Regions from separate parts of the Paenibacillus sp. JT31N17 genome, predicted to be linked through region 3. Evidence: riboswitches for the same ligand, from Rfam matches in the RefSeq annotation. Region 3 holds a riboswitch; each other region holds the start of a gene.
The links. Region 3 has a riboswitch for thiamine pyrophosphate ahead of AC0YOB_RS00320 (thiamine phosphate synthase). Riboswitches for the same ligand answer to the same signal wherever they lie in the genome.
Positions count from the first base shown of each region.

Region 1 (10,121 bases), on a different contig from region 3:
GATGCCCGCTATGGATAAAGCAAGCTCAATATTGCCCGTTACGGTCAGCCAAGGCAGCAATGCAGCCTGCTGCGGCATATAAGCGATTCTGCCCCGCTCGCCGAGACTGATTCGGCCGTCAATCCGGATCTCTCCTGAAGAAGGCCGCTCAAGTCCGCCAATAATTTGAAAAAGAGTCGTTTTCCCGCTGCCGGATGGTCCAATTAACGAGACGAATTCACCTTCCTTCACATGAAAGGTCACATCGGACAATACAAGCTTGGAAGAGTTTCCTTCATTAAATCGCTTGGATACGGCCTTCAGCTCAAGCGCATTCCGGGTCATTAGGTAATGTCACGCTCCTTTCTCGGGTTTGCGCCTGCTTCCGCGCACCAGTATTTGCTCAGCCAAACTGATAATTCCAAACAGAATGAGACTCAGAACGACAATGATCGCGATAGCGGAAAATACATTAGCCGTTTGCCAGCCCCGTTGGGACACCAGCATAAAGTTGCCCAGTCCCTCGCTTCCGCCAATCGATTCGGCGTAGATTGCGCTGATCACGCTGTAGGAAGCGGCGATTTTCAGGCCCGAGAACAGATAGGATACGGCGTTGGGAAGCTCCAGGCGCCAGAACAGCTGGCTCTTGGACGCACCGATCATCTTCATATAGTCGACCAGCTTGGGATCGCTTTGCGTAAGTCCCGTAAGCATGGCTACAACAACGGGAAAGAAACAGACGAGCATGATCAGTATGAGCCGTGGGAGTATGCCAAAGCCAAACCATACCACCAGTAGCGATCCCAGTGCGATAACGGGCACATTCTGGGTCAGAACGAGCAGCGGGTAGAAACCGGCTTTGGCTCCCGGTATAAGATGCAGCAAAGCGGCGAGCATGAAGCCCGCCGCCGTTCCTGCCGTAAAGCCGAGCAGAGTTACGCCCAGCGTTGACAGCGTATGATGAAACAGACGCGGCGCCTCCGTGACTGTGTTGGACGCAATCGCAAGCGGAGACGGGAGAATGTAGGGCTCGATATCAAAAACAGCCACCGCCGCCTGCCACAACACAATAAAAACAGCCAATACAATTACAGGAGGCCCATATTTGCGAAGCTTACTGACCATCTGGATATTTCTCCAGCAGCCTGCCCATGGATGCGCCGCTTTCGGGATTATAGTACACCTTGATTTGTGAGATTACGGATGGGCATCCCATTATGGTCATCGCATCATTCATCTCCTGGACGATAGACAACAGATGATTCAATTCCCCTTCCATCGTCGTTTCAAGCGGCGCCACGCGGTAGGGCACGCCGGATGCTTTAATAATCTCGATGGCACGGTCCACATACGGGATGACACTTTCCCCTCCAGGTGTGTGCGGCAGTATTTGAATGCTTAATAAGGCGTTTGCCATGTCGTTTCCTTCCCCTCTCGCTATTTTGAGTTCCCTCCGGCCTTTATCGGCTATTCGGGCAAAAATTCATTTGTGAAGGCTTTATCCGCCTCGAGTTTTTTATCCAGCAGCTTATGCTCAAACATCCAGTCGGCATAATTCGTCCATACTTCCGGTTTTTGCTCGCCCCAGCGGGCTGCATCATCCCGATAGCGCGGGCTGAGCCATTTCTGGCTGGCCCGGACCAGATCGGCGTTCAGATCCGGCTCCGCCTTGATCAGAATTTCCGCCGCATCCTCGGGATGATCGATCGCAAAGATATACCCTTCGGATGCTCCGGCTACGAATGCTTTTACAATGTCGCTGCGCTCGGCAATCATCTTCTCATTCGTTTCCAGCACAGGCGTATAATAGTCCAGCTTGTCGCTGTAATCGGTCAAGTAAACCATGTTGATTTTATCCCCGCGAAGCTCGGCCTCCACGCCGGTCCAGGCATAATAGATCCAGGCAAAATCAATGTTTTTCTTCACAGCGGTGAAGAAATCAGCATCGCCGATGTTCACGATTTTCACTTTGCCCGCATCCGCCTTCTGCTCCTGCATCAATGAATCGATGACGGCCTCCTCGGCCGGAGAGCCCCAGCCGCCGTAGGTTTTACCCTCAAAATCGGTCGGCGTCTTGATATTCTTGTCCGCGGGCGAAGCGAAGCCCGAGGTGTTGTGCTGGATGACGGCGGCTATGGAAACCAGCGGCACACCCTGAATCCGCGCTTGTGTAATCCCTTCCTGATAACCTACTCCGAAATCCGCCGCGCCCGTGGCCACCATTGTGTCGGCACCGGCTTCGCCGGGTTGGATGATTTCCACATCAAGTCCGTGGTTTTTGAAAAAACCGTTGTCCCGGGCTACATACAGCCCCGTATGATTCGTATTCGGCGTCCAGTCTAGCACCACCTTCACCTTCGTTAAGGCAGCGGTCTGTCCGGCATCCGAGTTGCCGGATTGCTGGCTGGCTCCGTCCGCATCCGCACCGCTGCTGTTTGTACCCGCCGCATTGTCTGCCTGCTCCGTATTATTCTCTTTGGCTCCGCAGCCCGCAAGCGTGAGCAGCAGGACAAGCACCGCTATTCCCCATTTTGCCATTGTGAACCGTTTGTTAACTGCCATGATCTGCGCTGCTCCTCCCCAATATCGTTCAAATAAGCGACAACATCTTCACATACCCTGATTTATCCATAAGAAAAAGCGCCCTCCCGATGGAAGACGCTTGTAAACGGCTTTGTAAAATCCGCCCCCCTGCTTTCACTTAAAACCATGAAAAACGGGCTGCTACAATGCAATTCCTACGCTGGCATTATCCAGATCAGGTCAAAGGGTCGGGATTGTAACGGTATCCCCTCTCAGCCGGCCTACTCCAGCTCCCCATGTCATATTCAGTTATGTCGCACCTCCTATTATAGCAAACAATGCGCAAAATGCCACCTGAATGTTGACATATAACTGGTTGCTTGATCCGTTAAATATACGGGGGCCTTGGGGTGATTTAACAACAGTTTGCCTATCAGTCTCATAAAATCCGCAAATAGAGGCCATTCTTGGCCTACTCCATTACGGAGAACTTGGAATAGCATGTAAGATCTACGAGGAAAGGGGGAAATCAGCATGGGAACTTTTCTTGATCAACGCAGCTCGATGAATGCAAATGCTTCCGGCTCCATCAACGTTGCGCTTACAGCAGCTCCGGTATTGTTCGGTGTTGTTGGTCTGCAAACCCGCAGCGTAGCGAACCCGATTGTGGATCTGACAGGAACAATCGGATTTAGCGCTACTGCTCCAGGCTCGACCGTTGCTGTCCAGGTTGTTCGCGGAACCTTGATTACAGACACCATTATTTATTCCGCCATCTTCACAGCCGGTATTGCAGGCGCTAATACACGCAGCTTTACCGTACAAGACCTATTGGCACCCGCTGCTGCACAAACGACTTACTCTGCTTTTATAAACAGTCTCGCCGTTGGTGTATCACGGATCGGCCCCGAAGTATTCTGGGGAATTGCCTCTTCAACGGTCTAATTCTTCAAAGAAGCTATACGGCCTAGACCGTGTAGCTTCATTTTTTACCTATTTACGCACTGGAAAGGGTGAATTGAATTGATTTCGGTCAGTTTATGCATGATCGTGCGTAATGAAGAGAAGGTAATCGCACGATGTCTCGATTCGATTGCGGATTTGATGGACGAAATTATTATCGTCGATACCGGATCGTCGGATCATACGAAAGAAATCGTATCCAGGTATACGAATCATATATACGACTTCGAATGGATTCACGATTTTGCCGCCGCGCGCAATTTTTCCTTCAGCCATGCTACCAAGGATTATATTTGCTGGCTTGATGCGGATGATGTTTTGCTGGAGAAGGACCGTCAGGCATTCCTGAAATTGAAAGCCGGCCTGACTTCCGATTATGATACGGTCCTGATGGATTACGTCCTGTCCCGGGACTTTCAGGGAAATGCCCAGCTGTTTACACGCCGCAACCGGCTGGTTAAACGTGCGCGCAGTTTTCAATGGGTCAACCCTGTACATGAAGTGCTCGTTGTCGACGGCAAGGCGCTGTCTTCCGGCATCGAAGTTACCCACGCGCCTATGCGCGAGCATAAAGACCCGCTTCGGAATATTTCGATACTGGAAGAAACGATCCGCAAAGAACAGGGGAACATGAGCGCCCGGGTCCATTTCTATTATTCTAATGAGCTCATGGATCACAAACGCTGGGATGAGGCGATTGACAGCTATGAATCCTTCTTAAGGAGAGAAGTCGATTATTTTGAAGACCACCACGCAGCCTGCGGACAGCTTGCGCATTGTTATCATGCAAAAGGCGATGCGAAGAAGGAACTGCAGAGCCTGCTCAAATCCTTCGAGTATGACCTCCCCCGCGCGGATATTTGCTGCAGAATTGCCTATTGGCACGAGGAGCACAGCGATTACGAGAAGGCCATATTTTGGTATGAGATGGCGCTCGCACGGGAAATGCCCCCGAACCATTTCGGATTAATGAACAAAATATGCTGGACCTGGGCGCCGCACGTGCAGCTGGCAATCTGTTACGGGAAGCTCGGTCAGCTGGACAAAGCCTACGAACATACTGAAAAAGCTCTTGAATACTTGCCGGGCGATGCGAATCTGCTTGCCAACAAAAGCCAGTTGGAAGGCGCTCTCCGGTCACTGAAAGCTGCAGAAACCAAGGCTGCGGCAGAAACGGCGGCAATTAAAAACGAAGGAGGCGGATGATCCCCGTGAAGACGAGCATCATAGTCCTGACATGTAACGGACTCCCTTATACACAGAAGTGCATAGAGAGCATACGGGCATTTACGCCGCCGGATGCTTATGAACTGATTGTGGTCGATAACGGCTCGTACGACGGAACCGTGAAGTGGCTTCAAGATCAACCGGACCTTAAGGTCATCTATAATCAAGAAAATCTCGGTTTTCCGAAAGGCTGCAACCAAGGGATGGAGCTGGCCACGGGAGAGAATCTGCTCCTGCTCAACAATGATACGGTGCTCACGCCAAGATGGCTCGACCAGCTTCTTGCCTGCCTTTACAGCAGCGGAGAAGTCGGCGCGGTTGGTCCCGTCACCAACGCTGCCGCTTATTATTCGGCCCTTCAAGTGCCTTACAGCTCGTTGGATGAGATGATCCCGTTCGCCGAACAATATAACCGTTCTGATCCTTCGAAATGGGAGGAACGCCTCAAGCTGATCGGCTTTTGCCTGTTGATGAAGCGAGAGGTTTACGATGCCGTCGGCTTCCTGGATGAGCAGTTCACGCCAGGCAATTACGAGGACGACGACTATTGTCTTCGTATCCGCAATGCCGGCTACCGGCTTATGATTTGCACGGATACATTCATCCATCACGAAGGCAGCGCCTCATTCAGGGGTGACCCGCAGGCTTATTACGGGCTTATGCAAACCAATAGCCAGAAGTTTAATGAGAAATGGGGCTTCAGCCCGGAATATTCCCTGCTGATCCGTCATGAAATATTACAGCTTCTCGACGATCCTTCAGCGGAGCCGCTACGGGTGCTTGAAATCGGCTGCGCCTGCGGAGCTACGCTGCTCGAGCTTAAAAATTGGTATCCGAATGCCGAGCTGCACGGGATCGAGTTGAATTCGAGCGCAGCTGATATTGCTTCCCGATTAGCAAAGGTCCGCACCGGAAATATCGAAACAATGGATATCGAATATCCCGGGCTTTATTTTGACTATATCATCTGTGCGGATGTTCTTGAGCATTTAATGGAACCCTGGAATATTGTCCAGAAGGTACTTCCGCTTCTGAAAGAAGAAGGCAAACTGCTGGCCAGCATTCCGAACGTCGGCCATTATTCGATTATCCGCGATCTGCTGAAGGGGCAATGGAATTATACGGACAGAGGGCTTCTGGACGTGACGCATCTTCGGTTCTTTACCCGCTCCGGCATTGAGCGCTTATTCGCCGGAACCGGCTATGCCTACTTGCAGTTTCGCCGCAACATCATCCAGCCTTCGAAGGAAGACGAGACATGGATGGAGAACATGGCGGGTCTATTGGGCAGCGAGATGCATGAAGAATGGCGTACGTATCAATATTTGGTGAAAGCCTATAAGAAACAGCCGCTAATCACATCATCACGGACTGAAGCCAATGAGAGGCTGAAATCCGTAGTCCGCCGGATCGAATGGGATATTGAAATGGAGGATAGCCGTAAGGCACTGGTTGAAATGTTCCGGCAGCATGATGTAAGCGAACAGGATTTGGCCGAAGTTATCGGACAGGATCTTGTCTTTCCCGCGAAAACCGCTTCAATCGTCGCTGACATTCTGGTCGATAGCGGGATCTTTGATTCCAAGGAGGAGCTCCTCCAAAAACTGTTGAAGGAAATCGGCTGATATGAACGGTAAGGACCCGCGGAAAATTGCCGTCATCAGCTGTGTGAATAATGAAGCTAAATATGCGGAATGTCTGACATTCATTACGGCACTGAAGGTCCCGTCCGGGTTCACAGTCGAACCGATTGCCGTGAGGCAAGCCGAAGGTATGGCCGCCGGCTATAATCAGGCAATGGGCAGCACCGATGCCAAGTATAAGATCTATCTTCACCTGGATGTGCTCATTTTGCACCGGAATTTTTTTATCGACCTGATCAATTTGTTTGAAAATAACCCGGATATCGGGCTTCTTGGCGTTGTCGGCGCAAAAACGCTTCCTGTAAGCGGCGTCTGGTGGGAAACAACCGAGAAGGTCGGGAAAATCTATGACTCCATAAGCGGAAAAGCGGTGTTATCCGATTGGGGAGGGGTTGATGGAGCCTTAACAAGGGTTCAAGCGGTGGATGGCCTGCTGATGGCAACGCAATACGATATCCGGTGGCGCGAGGATCTATTCGGCGGCTGGCATTTCTATGATACCTCGCAATGCATGGAGTTTCTCCGTGCCGGTTATCAAGTCGCCGTTCCTTATCAACCAGATCCATGGTGCTGGCATGATTGCGACATCACGCCCCTCGGTGAATCCTATCGTCAAGACAGGAAAATATTTTGTCTGAATTATTTCCACCCGGAACAGCGAACATGACGATACTGCATGACAAACGACGAAGCCGGTCTCCTTCATGGATAAACCGGCTTCGCCGTTATGGGCAGACAGCTTAATTTTCTCTGAAAATATGGGACAGCTTGGATTTCACAATCTGTTTGGAGTCAAACTTTTTCTTGATTTTATGGGACCCGCTTATTCCAATTCCCAATGCCTCCCCGAAGTTCGCCTTAATCCATAGGAGCGCATCGACAAAGGCTTGCCCGCTTGGCGCCACTTCGATAAAATCCACGCCGGCTTCGAGGTTGAACCGGTCATTCCGGGGATTAGTCGAAACCAGAATGCAGCCGGTCGACATCGCATCGACAGCCGCCGTTGTGGGAAACCCGTCCAAGGCAAACTGATCGACCGTACTGCAGTTCAGAAATACATGCGTTTTCTCGTAAACGGATTTTAATTCTTCCGGACTTAATACCCCATAGCAGGTATAGCTCGTATTCTTCAGCAAATGCAAATGATCATGCCAGTCGCCCACCAGATTCAAATGAAACCCATCCGGAAGCCCGTTGAAGGCCTCGGCTAATAAAGGAAATCCTTTTCTTACGGAATTATAAGCGCAGAAAGTTAATTGTATCGGGGAGCTGATGGATTTCTCCGAATAGTTATACAAATCGGTATTAATGACAACCGGATGGTACAGACTCCCCGGAACAGCCTTCAGCACTTCCTCTATATTTGTGAACACCGTCGAACTATGCCGGGCCGCGATGCGCAGAAACTCCGCTTGTGTCCATGGGACAAGCCCTCCCCCGGGATATATCGTCGTATGGAGTCTGATTTTCCGTTCATCCATAAACGGCTTGATGTTCCAGTACGGATTCGAGCCAGGCATGTAGCTTCCATCCGGCAGAAAGCACTTGCCCAACAAGCTTAATGTAAGGTTTAGAAAAACACAATAAACATCGGTAATGCCCTCCGATGCCGCAATCCGGGTAAATTCGGAAAAGGGATACACAGGGGCGGGAAAGCTGTCATCAAACGGTTCAGCCGCAAAGAAAAGCGTATCCGGTTTTTGGCTGAACAGCTCCATGCTTTCCCAATAACGGAACCCGCTCAATTTCCATGGGAATCTGGTATCGATCACAGCCAGACGGCGCGAAGAGGATAGATAAGAAGAATCCTGCCCTTCTGCTGTCATGGAGCGCTCTCCTCCAATCCGGGAGATACCGCAAAGAGGACCGTCTCCTGCGCATAGATCGTATAATGTCCCAAATAAAAGCGGTAGCCTAATTGCAAGTCGTCAATATATTGTGCAATATCCCCGAAATCGCTTATTTGATGATAAAGGGTGATGGCCAGCTTTGGAGTGAACGCCTCCAACGTCTTCCTGGCTCCCTTCAAGGCGTTCAATTCGGCGCCTTCGACATCCATTTTGATAAAATCGACCTTTTGAATACTTCGTTCCCGGACCAGATCGTCGATTGATAGAGTCAACGTCTCTTCACAGGCCTCCGGAATTCTGTTAAACGAAACATAACTGGCCGGTCCCTGATCCGCATAATACAGCAATTGTTCCGAATGGCTCCAGACAGGACGATCCACGATTGAAATACAATCTTGAAGCTGCGCGTTCATGGACAGGTTGCGTTCCATAATCTTCAAATTGCTCGGTATGAACTCAATTGTATATACATGACCCTCAGCCCCGACTTCATGCGCGAAATAAAGCGCCGTGTCTCCGAAACACCCGCCGGCGTCAATTACAATATCGCCAGGGCCAGCTTTGATTCGAAAAGGCGGATTTGCATATTCATACTGTTTCTCAGCGAACGTGGCGCTCAAGCCGACCGATAAACCATACAGCTCAAGCTCATAGCCCAATGGATGCAAATCAAACCGCTGCAAATCCCATTGATGATAATGGGTCCTGATTGTGTCCCCAGCCCTGCCCAATTTCCTTACAAATTGTCTGCTGCTCCAATACGCGGGCGAGTTTAAAGGCAGCTTTACTTTTTTATTGCCCAATATGCGGAATGCCATCAGCTTGACGAGCAGATCACGCGAGGGCTGGTCGGCCAGAAGAGCATAGAGCCTGGAAATCCCGGTCAGATGTTTCAAGATGCCTGTCTGTTCCTGAACCGTATTGACAACGATCGCATCCGACGGAGGAACGTGCATCAATTCAAACAGTTCGATATCGATATTATAGAAATGCTCATTGGCCGAATTTTCCAGCAGCTCTATGACCAGCGAGTCCAAAAAATCTGCGGGTTTGCAGGCTCCCTTCCCCGCATCATACTGAACCGAACGCTCTGCCTCGAGCAGCTCCTGATTCCACTTTCTCCCGAGGTTCGGATCGGGAGATACTTCGACCGCTTTTGCATAATAGTACACAGCCTCCTGGAAACGTCCAAGATAATAGCAGAGAACGCCGAGCTTATACAAATGCATTCCGTTTCTGCTGTCTGCAATAAGCCCTTCTTTTAAAGCTCTTTCCACTGACTCGGCATTATCCGTCATCGCTTCAAGCTCACAACCTTTCAAATAATAGGCTTACCCGTACGCGTTAGTCCCCCTGAATCAGAGTATGACAGGCAATGTTCCGCGGAAACGGTATGCACCTATCGGCGATCCCCTGCTATCGCCAATTTTTACATCAATGAGTTTCCATTCATGCCTCTCACGCATACACTTTTTTAACAGAAGAATGTCCAAAAAAATTATGCAAAGGAGCTTCAATCGGATGATCGAGAAGGAGAAAGAGATGCCTGGTACAGGTTTGCCGCTTGTCAGTATCTTGATTCCTGCTTATAACAGGCCGCATCTCCTGGAGCTTGCACTGCGGAGCGCGCTGAATCAAACCTATCCATATACGGAAATCGTCATTTGCGACGACAGTTCTCATAACGGAGTTCAGGATATGATCAAGCCGTATTTATCCAAGCATTCCAAAATCCGATACTTCCGCAACGAGAAAAATTTAAGAGAAGACAATTTCCTGCGGTGTCTGGAGCTGGCATCCGGAGAATACATCAATTTTCTGAACGATGACGATTTGTTTCATCCTGAAAAAATAGAGAAAATGGCTCGCTGGCTTATCAGCAGGCCGGATGTGACGCTCGTTACTTCTTACAGAAAAAGAATAGACGAACACGGAG
Region 1 covers NZ_JBWDNP010000003.1:459,450-469,570, reverse strand. The annotation lists gene AC0YOB_RS13970 (ABC transporter ATP-binding protein) at 1-324, opposite strand, end outside; gene AC0YOB_RS13965 (ABC transporter permease) at 334-1,104, opposite strand; gene AC0YOB_RS13960 (thiamine-binding protein) at 1,094-1,396, opposite strand; gene AC0YOB_RS13955 (ABC transporter substrate-binding protein) at 1,447-2,517, opposite strand; TPP riboswitch at 2,698-2,809, opposite strand; gene AC0YOB_RS13950 (hypothetical protein) at 3,037-3,447, shown strand; gene AC0YOB_RS13945 (glycosyltransferase) at 3,526-4,671, shown strand; gene AC0YOB_RS13940 (glycosyltransferase) at 4,677-6,317, shown strand; gene AC0YOB_RS13935 (glycosyltransferase family protein) at 6,319-7,002, shown strand; gene AC0YOB_RS13930 (glycosyltransferase) at 7,076-8,161, opposite strand; gene AC0YOB_RS13925 (FkbM family methyltransferase) at 8,158-9,414, opposite strand; gene AC0YOB_RS13920 (glycosyltransferase) at 9,707-10,121, shown strand, end outside.
Region 1: another riboswitch for thiamine pyrophosphate. It lies ahead of AC0YOB_RS13955 (ABC transporter substrate-binding protein); the one in region 3 lies ahead of AC0YOB_RS00320 (thiamine phosphate synthase).

Region 2 (10,121 bases), on a different contig from region 3:
TCAAGTAAGCTTAACGTCTACCCAAACCAGAGCGTATGTCTCATTTTTTTATCAAAAAAATCAATCGATAACCGGCGATTTCGACGTCATCCCTACGACGATATCCTACCGGGACAGCTTTACGCTGCATCCCAGGGATTTCGAGCTGCATGGCTGCACATACATATCGCATTCTTTCAAAATCGAACGGGGCATAACGTGGATAGGGCCTGATGTGTATGGGCAAACCACGGACTCCGTCTATACGTATAGCACCTATCCTTCGATTATTGGGGTAGGCACACATAATGTCTCTATGAAAATTAAAACAAGCTGCGGCGAGCAATGGGTGGGACCCAAAACATTGACGGTAACAGGACCATCCCTCAACAATCCGCCAGAATTCACGATTGCTTTTGTAGATCCGGCACGGCCTACCGTTCCCGTACATGAAGCAATCGAAGGTGCGGTTCTAAACCTTGTGGTTATTCAGGATCCATCTGTTCCTACACCAACCGACCCGGATGGGGATAACCTGTACTTTGATGAGTTTTTTTTCGCGTCCAGCGATTCGCAATGGATCCAATCATTGCCGGGAAAGTACACACCCGTCCCGTGGGGCATGTACAGCATCAAAATGGATACGAGCGGCGTTCATAATATCAGCGCTCAGATCCACGATGTGTGGGGATTGTCGGCCCAGGCATCCACCTATATTCAAGTCAGACCGGTAAATCCGATACCTGTAGCCAGATGTCCGGCAACCGTCATCGAGAATCACGCGGTTCCGGCTTCTGCCTTCGATGCCAGCGGCAGCTATAGTCCCGTATCGGGAAGATCGATCAATCATGGCCGGGATGAGTGGACCAACAAGCTCACTTCCTACACGAACGGAACGGACCATGATATTACCGTTCAAGTGTCCTTGCATGTGTACGATACCAAAGGGCTCAAATCTTTAAACCAGTCCACCTGTACGATTATAGTTAAACCCGATCTGCCCCCGGTGGCTAAGCTCGATGTGCCGCCGCTTGGGATACGGAACGAGCCTACAGTCATTCTTAATAAGTCGTACAGTCCCGATGGCGATGAAATTGTCAAAGCAGAGTATCAGTACAAATACGATGCGAGAAACAACGGCTTTGCTGACGATAGCTGGCAGACGGTTACCGGACGCCTGGACAAGCTCACGATCAATCCGGACAAGGTGGGCAAGTATCTCTTTTACGTTAAGGTGACCGAGGAATTTGGCCGGTGGGGAGATACTCTGGGGACTGCACAGACATTACTGACGCTGGATATTGTGAATAATGCGCCGGAGGTTTCGTTTGAGGTTGAAGGGAAGAATCCTCAGCCGGATTTGAATCCTTCCACTACCATTCGCCCGGAAGTGATGATCAACTGGCCGGTCTATATCACCAACGATACAAAGGAGGTATACAACAAGAATTACTTATGGCAAGCGGTCGGCGGCAGCCTTGTAAGTGGAGAAGGCCGAAACTTTGGCGGCTCACGGACCTACACATACTCGGAGACGAGCAACTTCGACACCTTCCTGAAGACCTTTGATATGAACAATAATGGATTCGGGAATAATCGTCTTTCACCCTGGCGAGCTGCAACCCGTTTTAATACCGGTATGACGGACCTTCTCATTAACAAAAACGGGACGCATGTACAGTTCGATCATGGGACATCCCAAATCAGGTCAAACAAAAAACTTCTTTATTTTGATGAAAAGCAATACTTGAATGGAAAAGTCATCACGACTCTCTATGCGTTGGACCCTAAGAAAGTTTCTCCGCAAGAATCGTATATGGACAGCAGCAATTTTAATTTGCTCTACCGTTACACCAATGGTTCCCCTTACGTTTTTACGAAGACCTTGCCGGGAACCTACTTATTAGACAAATGGGAATTGGCTGATCAGTATATTTATATCCAGAATAACGATACATTTACCGTGCTGAATGCAAGAACAGGTGCAGAAGTGGCAACGAAAAATGCAGCTGATATGGGACTGAGTAATACGGTCAACGGAGTCAGCAACTGGACCATAAGCCATGCCAACGGAAACAAAATTATGGTCCGCCGGGACAATAATAGTAATCAAAATACAACGTGGACCACCCAATGGAGAGAAGTTGGCCCGGATCTGTCGGTTGCTGAAAAACCTGACTGGCTGATACCGGCTTCGCGTTCTTCCATTCAGGAGCTAAACTTGGTTTACAAAGTATTATTGCCGATCTATACCGATCCTGCAGGAGCCTTATATACGTATCAAGGCTATGCCTCAACAGGCCCCAGCAATACTTATTTCCGCGACATGAGCGTCACAAAGTACAATCCGGATATGAGCTTAGCCTGGAGACAATACTTGACGGCTGCAGGAGAGCCCGGCTATACCGGCCAAGATATCAATGGAGGCGGCAGCAGTATCACGCGCTATAGCGGATTTGCCATGAACCCCTTCAATAATGAAATAACCGCGAGCAATTACGAATATCCCAATACGTACTTCACCGTCTTGAATGCAAGTGACGGCACACCAAAGAGTCGAATGGCTCAGAACGGCATGACAATACCAACCTATCGATTTGGAACGGATGGCGATACCCCCTACACCATGGATTGGAACGGGAACTATATAGCAGGTGCCAATAAATCCATGACTGCAGACGGGTATACAACCGATTTTGAGATCGATAAAGGGATGGGTGATTGCGGAACGAAGCCAGTCAACATTTACGATCAAAACGGCGCACTGATTGTCCAAAACGGTTCAGGGTGCAACTGGGGTAATGGCGGTCAGATCATGGGGGAATATTTTGGAGATGGAGCGTTCTTCTATGTTCAATATGAATCCGCCAGGGATCAACCTTCATTAGGCGTTGCGATAGGCACGCCCACCACCACGCCGCTTGTTAAAAAGACGTTTACGAACGGTCAATATGTATCTGACCTTTCACTCAACGATGTGGAGATGAAGTTCAGCTTCCGAATGGAGGACATAGACTACGACCGGGAGATGGCCGGCTTCTCCTTCCGGATGCAGGATACACGAAACCGGTACGCGGTGGAAACCGATGGCCATGTGTTCAATCTGGTGAAATACGTGAACGGCGCACCGACAATGCTGAAAGCAGGCTCGTATCCGTTTGAATCAAACAAAAGCTATGCCCTGAGGATCAAGACGGTCGGCAGTCAGATCGATGTGTTCCTCAATAATATCCCGATTCTGACCGTGGCGGATGGCAGCTATGCAGAAGGGCGTTTTGGCTATTTCAGCGACAAAGCCTATGTCGTGTTCAGCGCCTTCACGTACAAAGCGATCCAGAATAAAATTGAATGGTCGGACAGCTACGCGATATGGGATGCAGGCACAGCCACGGCGGAGGCCGCTTACCATAACATTCAGTTTCTGGATCCGGAGGGCGATCCCAAGGCGGGCTCCTACCAGTGGAGCATTCAGCATACGCCGCGTTTCATCAACAATCAGGGCGTGTCGGCCATGAACGGTCAAACCTTCAGCTCCGAGCGGCTGACCTTCGATAAGGTAGGGGATTACATCGTTACGCTGCGGGCGAAGGACGATCCGCACCCGAGCTATCTCTATTCGGATATGACCTTTGACGAATACCGTAAAAACTCGAATCCGTTTGCGAAAAGAGTGACCGTTCACCGCAGGCCGGTCTCTCAGTTTATGGCCGTTCCTGCAGCTGACGGCAAACTGATCTGGACCGACAGCAGCTATGACCCGGACCGGTATGCCAGTCCTGACAATTACTCAACTGAACCGTCCACCATTGATTACCGGGCCACCCGGGGAATCCTGGAGAAGAAGTTCTACTACGCCACCCCGTCGGGGAGCATTGTCTACGAAAAGCTTGTAACTCCGCAGGAACGGGGTTTATATGAAATTGGCATGGCTGTGAAGGACGAATATGGCGCATGGTCGGATTACACCGTTGTATCCCTGGATATCTCCACCATACCGACACCCAATACGCCGCCGGTTCCCGGATTCACGACGAGCTATGTGAATACTTTCCGCAACGTTCCGGTTGTTATGAATTCTGCGGCCTATGACGCCGAGGATGGCGGACGGGAGAACCTGCCGCATGCGTACTACATTCGCAATATGACAACTGGCGATGGGGAATTATTGCAGAGCACGTCACGGACATTCTGGAGCAAGGTGTTCAACACACTCGGCACCTTCAATATCCGTCAGGTCGTGCAGGATTCGGCAGGAGCCGAGGCGCAGTACAACGGGCAGGTCACGATATACAACCAGATACCGCAAGCCCGGATCATAGTGCCTGAAAGCACGGATCAGAATAATCCGGCGAAGCTAACGGAATTCCGGCCGGCGTTTCAATGGAATTATGCGGATGCTGACGGAGATTTGCAAACCCGATACCAGCTTCAGATTTTCAAATATGGCGGAGAGCTGTATCGGGATACGGATATCAAGCCGGGCCGGGAACTCTCTTGGCGGCCAACTGTCGACCTGCCTGAGCATGTGTACATGTATGTCGTAGTCCGTGTGTATGACGGCTATGACTGGAGCAATTGGAGCGATCCGAAATACTTCTATATCGAAACGAACCGGCCGCCTGCAGCCGATTTTGACTGGACCCCCAAACCGGTGTATGAAGGGGATTCGATCCGGATTGGCCATACCATTGACGATCCCGACCTGGATACTTTACAGGTTATCTATATTGTCAAGGATCCGGAGGGAGGCTCACAAACCTTCAGCTCCTTTCTCAATAGTCCCTATGGTCACACCGGGCCAGGTTTTAGAGGAGACAAGGCAGGGATCTATAAGGTCGAGCTTACGGTCCAGGACGGCGAAGCGCCGCCGGTATTGGTGCGCAAGGACATACCGGTGCTGCCGCTTGACGTCAAGGGTCAGGTGCTTCATACGGATTTGTGGGACCAGCGCCGGAGAGAATACAATATGAATCAAAACGGCGATGCAGACAGCCCGCGCGGTTATGAGGTCTTTTGGGCAGGTGAGAAGTTTTTGCTGCATGCCCAAACGACCGATACGGTAACAACTACCCAAGCGGATACTGTTGAGGTGACGATGAACGGCTTCACGACCCATCTGGATACCGCGAACGCACGGCGGACCAGCTGGAGCGGGAGTATGTGGGATGAGAGCTTCGAGAAGCTGGAGGATGGACCGCTGACGTTTACGTTCACCTCTACTTACAACAACGGGACCATGAAGACAGACTACGTAACCGTCACGGTTGCAGGCAATGTGCAGCAGACGGTTGGCATTCATCGAAGAAATTGAACATTATAAGTTGACTCCGTGTGCGTTCACGCGATATAGTCGTACTAGGAAATCCACTAGGGGCGCCCGCATGGGCTGAGATAAAGCGCTGATCGCTTTGGTCCCTTTGAACCTGATCTGGGTTATGCCAGCGTAGGAAAGTGGGCTTGTCTGTGCGATTATGGGCTGGATCTATGCTGTTGTCTTTTCGCATAGACGGGATGCCTCACTTATTCGGATAATGAAGCATGGTCTTCATGCTCCGGATGGAAATTGCCGCATTCAAACCGCTCCCATGCCGGAGCGGTTTTTTTAACTTTATAGAATTTATAAGCTTCACTCCTATAAATTTCTATACGGTCCAAGGGAAGAAATTTGCTCAGCCGCAAAGGACGGCAGAACGGATTCTTCCTGGTTCGCTCCAGCATGATAGTGTGTCAAGGAATGCTGTCGGTGAACGGGCTGAAGCCTGCTCATACCGGGAACTAATAGGACAGGGAACTGCCTGCCCTTTGCTCGTTCCAATTTTTCCGCACCGTCTATGCCGCTGTCCTTGCGAGCCTCCTAGGGGATTATCCAAATTACCTTGGGAGGTTTTTTGATATGACGATCATGGCTGGAGCATTGCCGGGCAGTCGCAAAGTGTATGTGCAAGGAAGCCGTTCGGATGTGCGGGTGCCGATGCGGGAGATTGAACTGTCGCCAAGTATCAGTAGAAGTGGCGAGGTACAGATAAACGAACCGGTTCGGGTATATGATTCCAGCGGTCCGTACACGGATTCCGCTTATCGGGCCGATGTGCGGAACGGTCTGCCGGCGCTTCGCCGGTCATGGATTGAAGATCGGGGAGATGTGGAGCGCTATGAAGGGCGTGTGATTCAGCCGCTTGATAACGGTTTCCACTCGGAGAAAGCGGCAGGCAGCCAGGGAGCAGAACCGTACCCGGCTTTAAACCACACACCGCTAAGAGCTGTCCGCGGCCGCAATGTGACCCAATTATTTTATGCCCGCAGGGGAATCATTACGCCGGAGATGGCGTTTATTGCTGTTCGTGAAGGGGTGGAGGCAGAGCTTGTGCGAAGCGAGGTAGCGGCAGGAAGAGCTATTATACCGGCGAATATCAATCATCCCGAAAGCGAACCGATGATTATCGGGCGCCGCTTCCACGTCAAGATCAATGCCAACATCGGTAATTCAGCCGTTGCTTCGTCCATCGAGGAGGAAGTGGAGAAAATGACATGGGCTACCCGCTGGGGCGCCGATACGGTCATGGATCTCTCCACGGGCAGGAACATTCATACAACCCGCGAATGGATCGTGCGAAACTCGCCGGTTCCGGTCGGCACAGTGCCTATCTACCAGGCGTTGGAAAAGGTGAACGGAAAGGCGGAGGATTTGAGCTGGGAGGTGTACCGCGATACTCTGATCGAGCAGGCCGAGCAAGGGGTTGATTATTTTACCATTCATGCGGGTGTGCTGCTGCGGTACATCCCGCTTACGGCCAAGCGGGTAACAGGGATTGTTTCGCGGGGCGGGTCGATTATGGCGGCATGGTGCCTGGCGCATCAACGCGAGAATTTTCTGTATACGCACTTTGAAGAAATTTGCGAAATTTTGAAACAGTATGATGTTTCATTCTCTCTTGGCGACGGGCTGCGTCCGGGCTCCATTGCAGATGCCAATGACGAGGCTCAATTCGGGGAGCTGGATACTCTTGGCGAGCTGGCTCAAGCTGCATGGAAGCATGACGTGCAGGTGATGATAGAAGGCCCCGGCCATGTACCGATGCATCTGATCCAGGAGAATATGGAGCGTCAATTGAAGGTGTGCCGGGAGGCGCCGTTCTATACATTGGGTCCGCTGACGACGGATATTGCTCCCGGCTACGACCATATCACTTCGGCTATCGGGGCGGCGATGATAGGCTGGCTTGGTACGGCGATGCTCTGTTATGTCACACCGAAGGAGCATCTGGGACTTCCCAATAAAGAGGATGTGAAGGAAGGCGTGATTGCGTACAAGATCGCGGCGCATGCCGCTGATCTGGCGAAGGGGCATGCGAACGCGCAAATACGGGACCATGCGCTTTCCAAAGCGAGGTTCGATTTTCGCTGGCGCGATCAGTTTCATCTCTCGCTTGATCCGGAACGGGCGATGTCCTATCACGATGAGACGCTTCCTGCAGATGCGGCCAAATCGGCCCATTTTTGCTCGATGTGCGGTCCGAAGTTTTGCAGCATGCGAATCACACAGGACATCCGCGAGCAGGCTGTTCGGGACTTGGAAGGAGAAGATAATGCAAATCGGACAGGATTTGAAGCACAGCTTTAGTAGGCGGTGTTCCTTCTTTTTGCGATGCTGATTGACTTCGTCCAAAACGGCATGCAGACCGCCCCGCCACCCCTGTCATGCCGCCTATAGACGCGCCGGGCGGCTTCAGTTTAAGTTAAAGCGGCTGGTAAAATATTGAACGATAGCGTTATAATAATGAACAATCGCTCTTGAGAAAGGATGCTGCTGTCCATGCCCGTCACCTCGCATCTTCTTCGACTAGAAACTCCGATTGATCATCAGATCTGGGAGGAGACGTACGGCAATCCCGAGCTGTATCAATGGTTTCTGGAACATAAACGATAAGCAGGTCAGTGCCGCCGGAATCAGTTCCGGCGGTCTTTGTCTACCGGTTCCGTACATCTTTGACATGCAGACATTCACCCTATTGCAATAAAGACGGAGAAAGCCGTTTCTGGCAGGAAGGTTTATAATGAGCAGACAACCACAATAAGGATGGTGGAAAACCATGATTACACACTATGCGGGGCTTCAGCTGAACACGGTATCGATTCCAAGCGCAAGGCAGTATTATCATGAACGTCTGCTGCTGCCTATTGTGGAAGAATCCGAGAGCCGCATTGAATTCCGGATCACGGAGCACTGTACGATTGTATTTCAGGAGGCATATGAGCCTGTTGCTCCGGCGCATCTGGCGTTTGAAGTTCCGTTCTCGGAATTCGACGCTCTTGTCGCCTTCCTGAGGAGTCGGCAGGTCATGATCGAGAAATGGCCGGATGGCAGAGAAGTGGATCATTTTGGAACGGGACAAAATATTTACTTTCGCGATGGGGATGGAAATTTGCTCGAACTGATTGCCCATCCTTATATCAAGGAGGATATCGTAGCCCCCTCCGGCGCTCTTCGTGTTCTTTATATGCGCGAGGTCGGATTTCCCGTCGAACATGTGAAGGCATTCCGGGAGCGGCTGCAGGACATGTTTGATTTTAAGCTGGATAAAGTCTACGATAATTTCACTTTTGCCATCGGAGGAACGGCTCATTTCGTGCTGACCGCCAAGCAGCGGCGATGGATTCCGATCTCCATGCTTGCGCTGCCTCCCCGAATGCTAGTAACATTGGGAGTCTCGGACGAAAGTTACATCCAGGTGGTGCGCAGCCGTCTGAGGGAGGAAGAAATGGTTTCCGCCAATGATAGAGAGCTTCATATGATCATCAATGATTACCAACTGTGCCTGCGGGTTGCAACAGGCTTCGGGAAGAATCTGCCGGCGCTTCTTCATTTGCCGCTGTCTATAAAGGATTAACGAGAAACGATAGAGGGACTGTCTATGATAACCAAAGAGGATTTTTTTAAGCGCAAGGCAAAGGAAACGGGCGTCAAGCTGAATGAGATTCAGCGGCAGGCGGTCCTTCAAACCGAAGGCGCGCTGCTGCTGCTTGCTTCTCCCGGCTCCGGGAAAACGACTACCGTCATCATGAAGATCGGCTATCTGATCCAGCAGAAAGGGATCGCTCCGTCGCGCATTAAGGCGGTCACGTTCAGCAGGGCGTCGGCGCTGGATATGAAGGAGCGGTTCAAGCGGTTTTTCCCGGAGCTTGCGCCAGTCGATTTCTCTACCATTCACAGTCTCGCATTTGAGATTGTCCGGGAGCATTTTCAGCAGACCCGAACCGCTTATCTTATTATCGAGGGCAATCAGGAAGGCAGGGAACAGGGCGGAGAGGATTTTGACCCCCATCAGCTGCATAAGAAGCTGATTCTGCGCAATCTGTATCAGTCGATTGCCGGCAATACGATAACGGAGGATCAAATGGAAGAGCTGACTACCTATATCAGCTACATCAAAAATAGAATGATTCCCAGCGACAAATGGGCACAGGTGCCCTGTGAGGTGAAGCAGGCCGATCGTATTCTGATTGCCTACGAGGAGTTCAAGCGCTCCGGCTCCGGCAAGCTCCTGCTGGATTTTGACGATATGCTGACGACGGCTAACGAAGTGTTGAAGATGAACCGGGAGCTGCTGCATAAATATCAGCAAAGATACGATGTCCTGCTGACGGACGAAAGCCAGGATACCTCGCTTGTTCAGCATGCCATTATCGAGGAATTGGCAAGAGAGCATGGCAATATATGCGTGGTAGCCGACGACGACCAGTCGATTTACAGCTGGAGGGGCGCAGAGCCTTCTTATTTGCTGCATTTCAAAGACGTTTATCCGAATGCCGTGATCCTGTACATGGAGCAAAATTACCGGTCTTCACGGGATATTGTGGATATCGCAAGCGGCTTCATCAAACGGAACAAGAACCGCTATGACAAAAATATGTTTACGGACAATGAAGCGCATGAGCCGATCGCGATCCGCAATTTTACCGATTATAATCATCAATCCAAATATGTGGTGGAGCATATCCAGCAGCTTACTGATCTTCGCGAGGTGGCGGTGCTTTACCGGAACAGCTCCTCCTCCATCATGCTGATGAATGAATGCGAACGGGCCGGAGTGCCCTTTTATATGAAGGATTCGGACAACCGGTTTTTCTCCCACTGGATCGTC
Region 2 covers NZ_JBWDNP010000002.1:350,440-360,560, forward strand. The annotation lists gene AC0YOB_RS09130 (hypothetical protein) at 1-5,290, shown strand, start outside; TPP riboswitch at 5,339-5,446, shown strand; gene thiC (phosphomethylpyrimidine synthase ThiC) at 5,873-7,600, shown strand; gene AC0YOB_RS09140 (VOC family protein) at 8,070-8,867, shown strand; gene AC0YOB_RS09145 (ATP-dependent helicase) at 8,892-10,121, shown strand, end outside.
Region 2: another riboswitch for thiamine pyrophosphate. It lies ahead of thiC (phosphomethylpyrimidine synthase ThiC); the one in region 3 lies ahead of AC0YOB_RS00320 (thiamine phosphate synthase).

Region 3 (10,121 bases):
CATAACGGGACAGCGAGGAATTCGGATTCAGATCGCTTCCTGGCGAGATAACCCAAATCGTCATCCGCCGGGTATCCGGCAGCACGAAGTCGGCAAACGACAAAGCCATCGACCTGTCCCACACCTGAAGGGTCGGGTGGTAATTGCGCCCCTTCTTGTCCGCATTCGTCGTTCCGCTGGTCATGAATACCGCTTCCGCCTCTTCCGGCGGCTCGCAGGACAAGGTCAACTCCTTGAAGCCCTGAATCGGCAGCGGCGGAATTTCTCTCCATTCCCGGACGTTGAGCGGTGATTTCCGGCGCGCCTGGCAGTACTTCCGGTAAGGGATATTATATTGAAACTGGTACTGAAAAAGCTGCAGCGCCAGCTTATTATAGGCTTCCTCCAGTGCAGGTTCGCCGCTTTCCGCAGCCGATCGGGCACCGAAGCGCTCCATAAAAGCCAGAATTTCCTGTACGATGCCTGCAGATTCGTTTCTCATGAGCTCAGCTCCCTTGGCTTGGGCCTGAATATCCGGAACCAGCCGGGTATGTTGACAAGCAGCAGCTGCAGAACAATGGCGGTCAATGCGCCAACCATGATCGTGTTGGACAGGAACTTACCGGCAAAGCCTGCGGCGCCCTCAAAAATAGGTGGCAGTGAAATTGCCAGCAGGATGGAGAGGCCGGCAATCGTGAAATTCGCTTCCGTCTTGGCCATACGGCCCAGGATGCCGACACCGGAATAGATCAGCGAAGCGGCGGCCGGCAGGAATAAGCCTCCCACGACGGCACCAGGCGTCACGACCAGAATCGCCCCGGCTTTAGGCACAAAACCGAGAATCAGGAAGATCACGCCCGCAGCCGTAACCGCATGCCGTGAACCGATTCCTGTAAGACGCAGCAGCCCGACATTTTGCGCATAAGCGGTTGTCGGGAACCCGCCAATCAACGTAGATACCACCGAGCCTGCCGCTTCTCCGGAGAATCCGTACCGGATCCGCTTGGCGGTCAGCGGTACACGCACCATATCCGAGGCGGCGTGATAGACGCCCATCGCTTCGATGACTGCAACCACATACGCGAAGAAGAAGGTTGCGAAGGTTGGCAGGTCCAGGGTGAGAGAGCCGTAAGGGAGAAAATGCGGCAGTCCGAACCAGCTTTTTTCCGCAACGGAGGAGAAGTCGATCTGGCCCCATCCGAACGCGATCAGATCGCCAACCAGCAGCGCGATCAGGAAAGCGAAGGAACGCAGAACCCCTTTTGCAAATACAGACAGCAAAATAACGACAAGCGCCGTTGCAATCGACATGGTCAGCACCGGAGCGGTCGCGAAGGTATCCGTGCCTGGCGACCCGCCCAGAAATTCGGAGAGCGTAAAGCCTGAGAGCGCAATCCCGACAACCAGGATTACGGAGCCGGAAACCACCGGGGAGAAGATCGATTTCAACCGGCCCAGCACGCCTGTAACGGCCAATGCAAAGACGATAAGTCCGCTCAAAATAATGCCGCCGCCCGCTGCCGCCAGGCCGTTATCCTTGCCTGCGGAAATCATCAGGGAATCGAAGGCGGCCGATGGCCCCTGTACAACCGGAAGCTTGACCAGGCGTGTCGCCTGGACCAGCGTGACCAGCCCCGCCGCGATGAATATCGCGTTGACCATATTGGCGGCAAGGGCCATCGGCAGACCGATCAATGCGGCCACAAATACGGGATCCAGCCATACATTGGATACAAATACATGCTGCAAGCCATAAAGAATATTTTTATGCGCCGGAAGCTTCTCTTCCACCCCGACACTCAGATAGACCGGCTCCTGATCGGGCAAGTCCTGCGCGCTTTCTCGTTCCTTCATGCTCATAATTCTCCCTTTCCTGCATTAACCTTGGAATGTCACTTGAAGCTGGATTCGCCTGAAGGGCTGACAATAACTTGTTCATCCCTTCCCGGGCTATCCAAGATAGCGGTGGTAAAGGCCTTTGGCTTCGGCCTCATCGCTGGTGCCGTGCACCAGCACCCTTCCATCCTGGAAGAGCACAAGCCGGTGAGGGGCAATATGCAGCGTGACCAAATATCCGTTGAACTCTACGCGCCCCTGCTGCGCCAGCTTGGCCGCTTCCGCTTCCAGGTCGCGTTTCACGGGAGCGGGCGGACGGATCTGAACGGTATCTCTTCCGCATAACACCGCTGTTCTCGTATGGTTCGATGCCGACAGGAACGGGTAGGTCGGCCTGCTCCCGCAGGAGAGGCAGTGCTCCTTCTTCAGCTTCTCCACCGCGATGGAGGAATGCTGGTTGTTCCACAGATCGAAGGAGGTCAGCCTGCCGCGAAGCGCTTGGCGCCCGCCTGTGAGCAGCTTAAGCGCCTCCGCCGTCTGATAGGCGACTACCATCTGCACCGCAGGGCTGATAATGCCTGCCGTGTCGCAGGTCGCTCCCCCAAGCGGGACGGTTTCGAGCAGACAGTTCAAGCACGGCGTTTCGCCCGGAAGGATCGTGTAGGTGATGCCGTAGCTGCCCACACAAGCCCCGTAAATCCAGGGGATACGGTGCTTCTGGGAAATATCATTGATAAGCAGCCGCGTGTCGAAATTGTCCGTGGCATCGATAATGACATCCACTCCCCGGACCAGCTGCTCAATGTCGCGGGTCGTCACATCCATGATCAACGCCTCGATCTCAACCTCCGAATTAAGCGACTGGAGCCGCTCCTTCGCGGCAATCGCTTTGGGCATCCGCCGCTTCGCGTCCTCTTCGCTGAATAATTGCTGACGCTGGAGATTGCTCCACTCCACATAATCGCGGTCCACAACCGTCAGCTTCCCGACACCCGCGCGCACGAGCGCTTCGGCGTTGCCCGTGCCCAGCGCTCCTGCTCCAATAAGCAGAACATGCTTGCTTCCAAGCTTCTCCTGCCCGGCCGTGCCAATGGGAGGAAACAGCTCCTGCCTGGAATAACGCCCGTTCAATTGGAGCTCCAGCCTTCCATCGGGCTGCTGGCCGACGCATACCGTTTCTTCGGAATTCTTCCCGCCTCGAAGCCAAGCCTTCCCGCCTCAATGGCAAGCTTCATCGCCAAGGCCATCTTGACAGGATCCCTGGCGCCGGAGACCGCCGTGTTCAGCAGCACGCCATCAGCGCCCATCTCCATTGCAATCGCAGCGTCCGAAGGTGTCCCGATTCCCGCATCCACGATGACAGGAACGGTCGCCTGTTCAATAATGAAGCCGAGATTCAGCGGATTGATAATCCCAAGACCTGTGCCGATCGGCGATGCGCCCGGCATGATGGCATGCACGCCCAAATCCTGCAGGCGTCTGGCCAGCAGAACATCATCTGATGTATAAGGCAGAACGGTGAACCCTTCGGCAAGCAGCATCTCGGACGCCTTCAGCGTCTCGATGGGATCGGGCAGCAGCGTCTTGAAGTCGCCAATCACCTCGACCTTGATCATATCGCAAAGCCCGGAAGCTTTGGCCAGTCTGGCAATTCGCACCGCTTCCTCCGCGGTCTTGGCCCCTGCCGTATTCGGCAGCAGCGTGTAGCGGCTCACATCCAGCATCTCCAGAAAATTGGGCTGGCCCGCCTCAAAAATATTCATCCTTCTCACGGCGAACGTCAGAATCTGCGATTCCGAAGCCTCGACGGCCTGCTTCTGGATTTCAAAATCCGGGAACTTCCCTGTGCCGAGCAGCAGCCGGGAATGAAATTCATGCGCTCCAATCTTCAACATATCAGCCACCTCCTACAAAATGGACAATCTCAATGCGGTCTCCGTCCGACAGACGGGTATCCTGGTGAGCGGACTTTTCCAGAATGCTCTGGTTCCACTCTACGATTACTACCTTCTCCTCCAAACCGAAATGACGGAGCAGGTCGTGCACGGATGCTAAAGTACCGGGCACTTCGACGTTCTCGCCGTTAATGTGCAAATTCATCCTGGTTCATCGCTCCTTTCATGTCCATCTGCCGGTCCAATCGAAAAGCGTCGAGATAATCGGCCTCTGCCGCTTTTCCCTCCGCCCAATCAGCGGCCAATTGCCCGGTAATGGGACTAAGCAGTATGCCATTGCGATAGTGGCCGGCCGCCACGTACAAGCCACGCAGCTCTTTATGCTCCCCCAGGAAAGGCAAACCGTCCGCAGTCTGCGGCCGCAGTCCCGACCAGGCTTTCTCCCATTCCGCATGCACAATATCCGGAACCAGCAGCTTGGCGGCTTCGAGGAGTTTGCCAATCCCCCCCAGCGTGACTTTGCGGTCATAGGAATGCTCTCTCATTGTGGCTCCGACAATAAGCCGTCCGCCCTTCTTGGGAACAAGATAACAATCATGGCTGAATATCGTCGCCTGCACCAGCGGCGCATGGGTAAGCACCGAGAAGCATTCTCCCTGAACAGGGAAAACAGGGCTTGAAAGTCCAGCCTGCTCCATAAGCGGCCCGCTCCAGGTGCCGGAGGCAATGACGATGCGGCTGCCGTACAAGGTTGTGTCCCGGGTCCGGACGCCGCATACAGAGCCCTGCTCCAGAACAAGCGATTGCACCTCCGCATATTCCCGTATATCCGCTCCCAGCGCCGCGGCCGCCTTGGCAAAAGCAAGGGAAAGCTCCGGGGCAAGCACATGCCCGTCCTCTTCAACAAGCATGGCGCCCAGAATATCCGGGGCAAGCGCCGGCTCGAGCTTGCGAACCTCATGACCGGTCAACCAGCTTGCCTGTTGCCCCGCTTTGCACTGAAATCCGATCGCATGCTGAAGCTCGTTCATCTGCGCGACGGTTGTGGCGATGCGCAGCAGCCCCTTGCGCTCCAGTCCGATATCAATTCCGCTGAGCTCTCGAAGCTGGGCGGCAAGTGAGGGGAAGAGCGCGCGGCTGCGGAGGGCCAGGTCGAATAAAGGCCCCGCTTCGTTGATTTCCGCCTGTGCGGCAAGCATGCCGGCAGCGGCACTGGAGGCCTGCCCGGCAAGCCGGTCACGCTCCAGCAGCACAACCTTCATGCCTCTTGCCGCCATATGGTAAGCGACCGAGCTTCCAATCACCCCGCCGCCCACAATGATCGCATCAAAAGTATTCGTCATCTGATTCGTCTCCTCGTCTGTTCAAAGCTTCGGCGTACTGCAAGGCGGCCCGCAGAGGATCCGCCGCCTGCATAATGCCCGACAGCACCGCTACACCCGCTGCTCCTGCTGCCCGGACCTGCTGCACGCGCTCCGGATTAATTCCGCCAATGGCGATTACGGGTATATCCGCGCTCCGGACCATATGCGCCAAAGCGCCGATCCCTCTCGGCTCCTGCCCCGGCTTGGAAGCCGTTGGGAATATATGGCCATAAATCAGGAAATCCGCCCCCTGCTGCCGGGCCAGGACAGCCTCCTCTGATTCATGCACGGAGCAGCCCAGACGAAGTCCGGGAAAAGCCATTCTGGCTTCCCGTACGCCCAGACTGCGGTAGGATAGCTGAGCGCCCTGCAGCCGGGCGGCCCATGCTACATCGATACGGTCATTAATCATTATTTTCCCGGCCGGAACGCCTTCGGCCAGCAGAGCTTGCACCCCCTGCCACAGCTCGGAAGCATTCCTCGCCGGTTCCCGCAGATGAAAGGAAGTCACATACGGATGAATCTTCCCGGCAGTCTTCGCATAGGCTTCCAGATCCTGCCGGCCATCCGAAATTACATGTAATTCCAGTGCCGTCAAACTATCACCGCCCTCCCAGACTACGGTATGGATAAAAACACAAAAAAGACCGCCCTCCAGATAAGAAGGCGGCCCTGTTCAACTAGGCAATAGCATACTTATTCATATGCCGATAGACCAATCGTGAGACCACTTCCCTACGCTGGTATTACCCAGATCAGGTGCAAAGGGTTTGAATTCATCTTCAATCTCAGCCATTCGGCTCCCCTAGTGATACATCCTATGCAATTGGCTTTATACTATCACGAATGCTAGAAAAAGCAAATAAAAATCTGTTGAAAGGCTGCAAATATGCGGGTCCAACCTTATACAACCAGGTAAAAGCCGCATCTGAAAGGGCAAGCATTGCGGAAATAATTATCCTCTCAATACCCGCCGGCATACGGGCTTTTCGGCTCTGCTCCCTGATGGTCGAACTTCGCCATATAAGCCCCTCTCTTCTCGACTGTTTCTGCCGAGGAACTCATCGCCTGCTTCAGATCCCCTTTATGCACGTCATTCACGATCCAGCGCTGTCCGAACCCGGCATGCACCACTTCGTCGGCCCAGTCAAAATCCTGGAAGGTCGTCATGAGCGGATCCCGGGCAATGTCGCGGCAAAATTCCCATTCCTCGCGTTTGCCAGGCGGATACTTCATCGCCGCTTTCTCGATGGCAATCGTCAGATGCGTATAGGCCTCGTCCGGCTCGAACAGCTGCAGCGTCATGTCCAGCCAGCCCGTCCAGTTCGGCTTGTCGTAAATATCATAGCCCTTGACCCGCAGCGCCGCTTCGCCGAACCAGGAATGTCTGACCTCGTCCCAGGCATGCCTGGCGGTATCGAGGTAGAACTCCCAGGGCTTGCCTTCGGATTGAAAGTGGACGCAGGCAACCGCTTCCGCCGGAGACATCTCGAAGAAGCGCGTAAACATCATCATTTCGAATCGGCCCGCCTCGGAGTCCTCGAACTGAAATTCCTTGAATTTGCTCACTGCGCTGCGGAACCGGCCGTCGCGCGTGCTGGAAGCAGGCAGCTCGAATGGCTGGGCGGCAACCGCAAGCTCGGGATCGGGCTCCTCCTTGGCGAGACCCCCGTCAATGCCTCCGGCTGCAGCCAGCAAATTACGAAGGTATCCGACCCAGCGGTCGGCATCGGCCACCGCTTTCTCAGTGGACTCGGCCGAGAAATGCCGCACGGCCTCATTCCCCCACTCCAACTGCTCCTCCCGGTCCATCAATTGATGCTTCAATAAATGAATCGTCGGCTCATCGACAATGGGCTGGGCGCTTGCCATATATGCCCGCGCAGAGCGGATTTGATCCGGTTTCACCACCTCGAACAACGCTCTCATCAGCTGCAGCGTATCCGCGGATTTCAGCACCTCGTCCATCAGCAGCTCCAGATTCGGGTCCGGCGACTTGTCGAAGGCCGACGAGCTCATTCGGAGCTGCTTGCAGCGGCTGCGCAGCTGATCGCAATGCGAGGCATCCTGCCACATCAGGCGGGAGAGCGCCCCCTTCACCTCATATTCGGGACGCGCCACCATATGCCCGGCCTCAAGCTTCATCAATCTGCGGTCCACATAGCCGATTCGATGCAATTTGTGGGATGATTCCGCTACCGACATGCCTACTTTGCCATAATTCTTGATTCCCATAAATGGATGCAGCATATAAATATTCCTCCCCGCAAATAAAAGTACTCTATTAACCCTTCAATCCGGTTGTAGAAATTCCTTCTACAAAATGCTTTTGCGCCAGGAAAAAGATAATCATGCAGGGCAGCATCGTCAGTAATGACATCGCCATGATCTGATTCCATTGAATATCATAGGTGGCGTCGATTGACATTCTCAGCGCCAGTTGAAGTGTAAATTTGCTGACGCTGTTCACATAGATCAGCGTGTTGAAAAATTCATTCCACAGCCAGATGAATTGAATTATACTGACGGAGAACAGCGCAGGCTTGCACAGCGGCATCAGGATCCGGGTCAGAATCGTAAAGGAATTGCAGCCGTCTATTTTCGCCGATTCATCCAGCTCGCTCGGCAGACCGCGTATAAATTGAACCATCATAAAGATGAAGAACGGATATCCGCCGAGGAAAGCCGGAACGACAAATGGCAAATAGCTGTCCAGCCATCCGAAATTCCGGAACAGCAGGTAACGCGGAATGATCAACACCGCATGGGGCAGCATCAATGTTGCTATCATGACTGCCAGCAGCACCTTCTTCAGCGGAAAGTGAAACCGTGTGAATCCGTAGGCGACAAGAACGCTTGAGACGACCGTACCGATGACAGTGGGAACGACCAGCAGAAAGGAATTGGCGTAGAACGTTCCGAACGTGAATTGACCGGAGCCCTTCCAGCCTTCCACAAAACCGTCCCAGATCACCCGCTTCGGAATTAATCCGATTGAAGTATAAATCTCTGCATTGGACCGGAAGGAAGCCGCCGCCATCCAGAGCAGCGGGTAGATCATAATAAAGCCGAATACGATCAATACCAGGTAAGCGCCGATTTTGGACAGATTCTTCATCATTTGCCACCATCTTCGTAGTACACCCATTTGGATGAGGATTTAAAAATAACCAGTGTAAAAATCATTATAATGACGAACAGCACCCAGGATTGTGCCGACGCGTAGCCCATTTTAAAATACTTGAACCCGTTCTCATAAATAAGCAGCCCGTACAGGTAGGTGGAATTCAGCGGTCCGCCGCTTGTAATCACCATCGCCGCGGTAAACTCCTGGAAAGCGTTCACCATCTGCATAATGAGGTTAAAGAAAATAATTGGCGTAATGAGGGGAAACGTGATGCTGACGAACATCCGGGACCGGGATGCCCCGTCGATCCGCCCCGCTTCATATAGCTCGCCGGGCACCTGCTTCAGCGCCGCGAGGAACAGGACCATGGACGATCCGAACTGCCACACTGTCAGCGCGCTGATCGTATACAGGGCAATATCCGGACTTCCCAGCCAATCGATCGGAGCGATGCTCAGCTTCCCCGTCATCTGATTGACCAGCCCTTCCCTGGAGAAGAGATATCTCCAGAGCAGAGCTACCGCGGCGCTGCCTCCCATAATGGACGGCAGATAATAAATGGTACGGAAGAAATTGATCCCTTTCAGCTTCCTGTTCAGAAGAATGGCAATCAAGAGAGCGAAAGCAAGCTTCAAAGGGACCGCGATGACGGCATAGATAAAGGTAACCTTCAACGATTGCAGAAACAGCTTGTCACGGGTAAACATCTCGATGTAATTTTGAAGACCGACGAAATTGGGACTCTTGAACATATTCAGATCCGTAAACGAATACAGCAGGGATGAGATAAACGGATATAATTCGAAAATAGCAAACCCGAGCAGCCATGGGCCGATATAGAGAAAGCCCATATACTTCCATCTGCGGTTCCTGCTTTTTTTGGGTGACTTGAACTTCGCATTCGCTGCAGAGGCATTGGATACTGATTCATTCACAAGCTCTGTTCCCTCCTTTGCCCGTTCATGGATGAGTCCAGTGAATTATTGATGACTTTTGATTTCCTCCAGCTTGGCAGTCAGTTCCTTGATAATCTCGTCGGCCGCTTCTTCCGGTGTGCTCTTGTGATAACCAAGCTTCTGCATGATGTCGGTGGCAATTTTGATCAGCTCGGCATTGTTGGTAATTCCGTTCTCCGGCTCGCCGCTTGTTTTCAGTGCCAGCTCCGTCGCATCCACGATAACCGAATCAAGCTTGTCCGCGCCTTCCAGCGCATCCAGAGCGGCTGAGCTTGCCGGTACGCCTCGTACATCTCCGAGAATAACGGCCGCATCTTTATCATTAAGCAGCCAATTCATCAATTTGGCCGCTTCCTCTTGATGCTTGGAGCTCTTCGCAATGGAGAGCAGCTGTGATGGACGATTGACCACCGCCGTCGTCAGCGCGCCTTTCATTATAATTTCAGGCAGCGCCCCCACTTCGAAATCGACCCCATCCTGCAGTGAGGGAATGGTTGAAGGCCAGTTCTTCGTCATCCCGAACTCTCCCTTGAACCATTTCGGATGCTTGTCCAGATTGTCCTGATAAGGGGCGGATTCCGCAAAAGGCTGAACAACGCCGGCGTCAAGATATTTCTCCAAATATCCCAGCGCCTCGACGGCTAGCGGTTTATCGAAGCCCAGCGTATAATCGTCCTGAATAAACTGCTTGCCTGTTTTCTGCCTGACATAGGATTTGAACATGGCCAGGAAGGTGTTCGGCCCGGCATTCAGCAGCACATCCGCACCGCCGCTCTCATCGTGGACTCTCTTGCCGATTTCGAGCAGATTGTCCCAATCGAATTGTGTGTCTTCCGGTATGTTGTATTTTTGAAAAAAGCTTTTGTTGTAGGAAATGATCATTCCGGTCGACCCCGTCGGAAGGCCCTGCAGCTGATTGTTCAGAACCGAATAATCCTGCAGAAATTTCTCGTCGAAGGTGGAC
Region 3 covers NZ_JBWDNP010000001.1:66,614-76,734, reverse strand. The annotation lists gene AC0YOB_RS00350 (LuxE/PaaK family acyltransferase) at 1-481, opposite strand, end outside; gene AC0YOB_RS00345 (uracil-xanthine permease family protein) at 478-1,833, opposite strand; gene AC0YOB_RS00340 (thiazole biosynthesis adenylyltransferase ThiF) at 1,930-2,946, opposite strand; gene AC0YOB_RS00335 (thiazole synthase) at 2,943-3,710, opposite strand; gene thiS (sulfur carrier protein ThiS) at 3,712-3,915, opposite strand; gene thiO (glycine oxidase ThiO) at 3,899-5,053, opposite strand; gene AC0YOB_RS00320 (thiamine phosphate synthase) at 5,037-5,672, opposite strand; TPP riboswitch at 5,790-5,891, opposite strand; gene AC0YOB_RS00315 (hypothetical protein) at 6,038-7,324, opposite strand; gene AC0YOB_RS00310 (carbohydrate ABC transporter permease) at 7,359-8,195, opposite strand; gene AC0YOB_RS00305 (carbohydrate ABC transporter permease) at 8,192-9,136, opposite strand; gene AC0YOB_RS00300 (ABC transporter substrate-binding protein) at 9,182-10,121, opposite strand, start outside.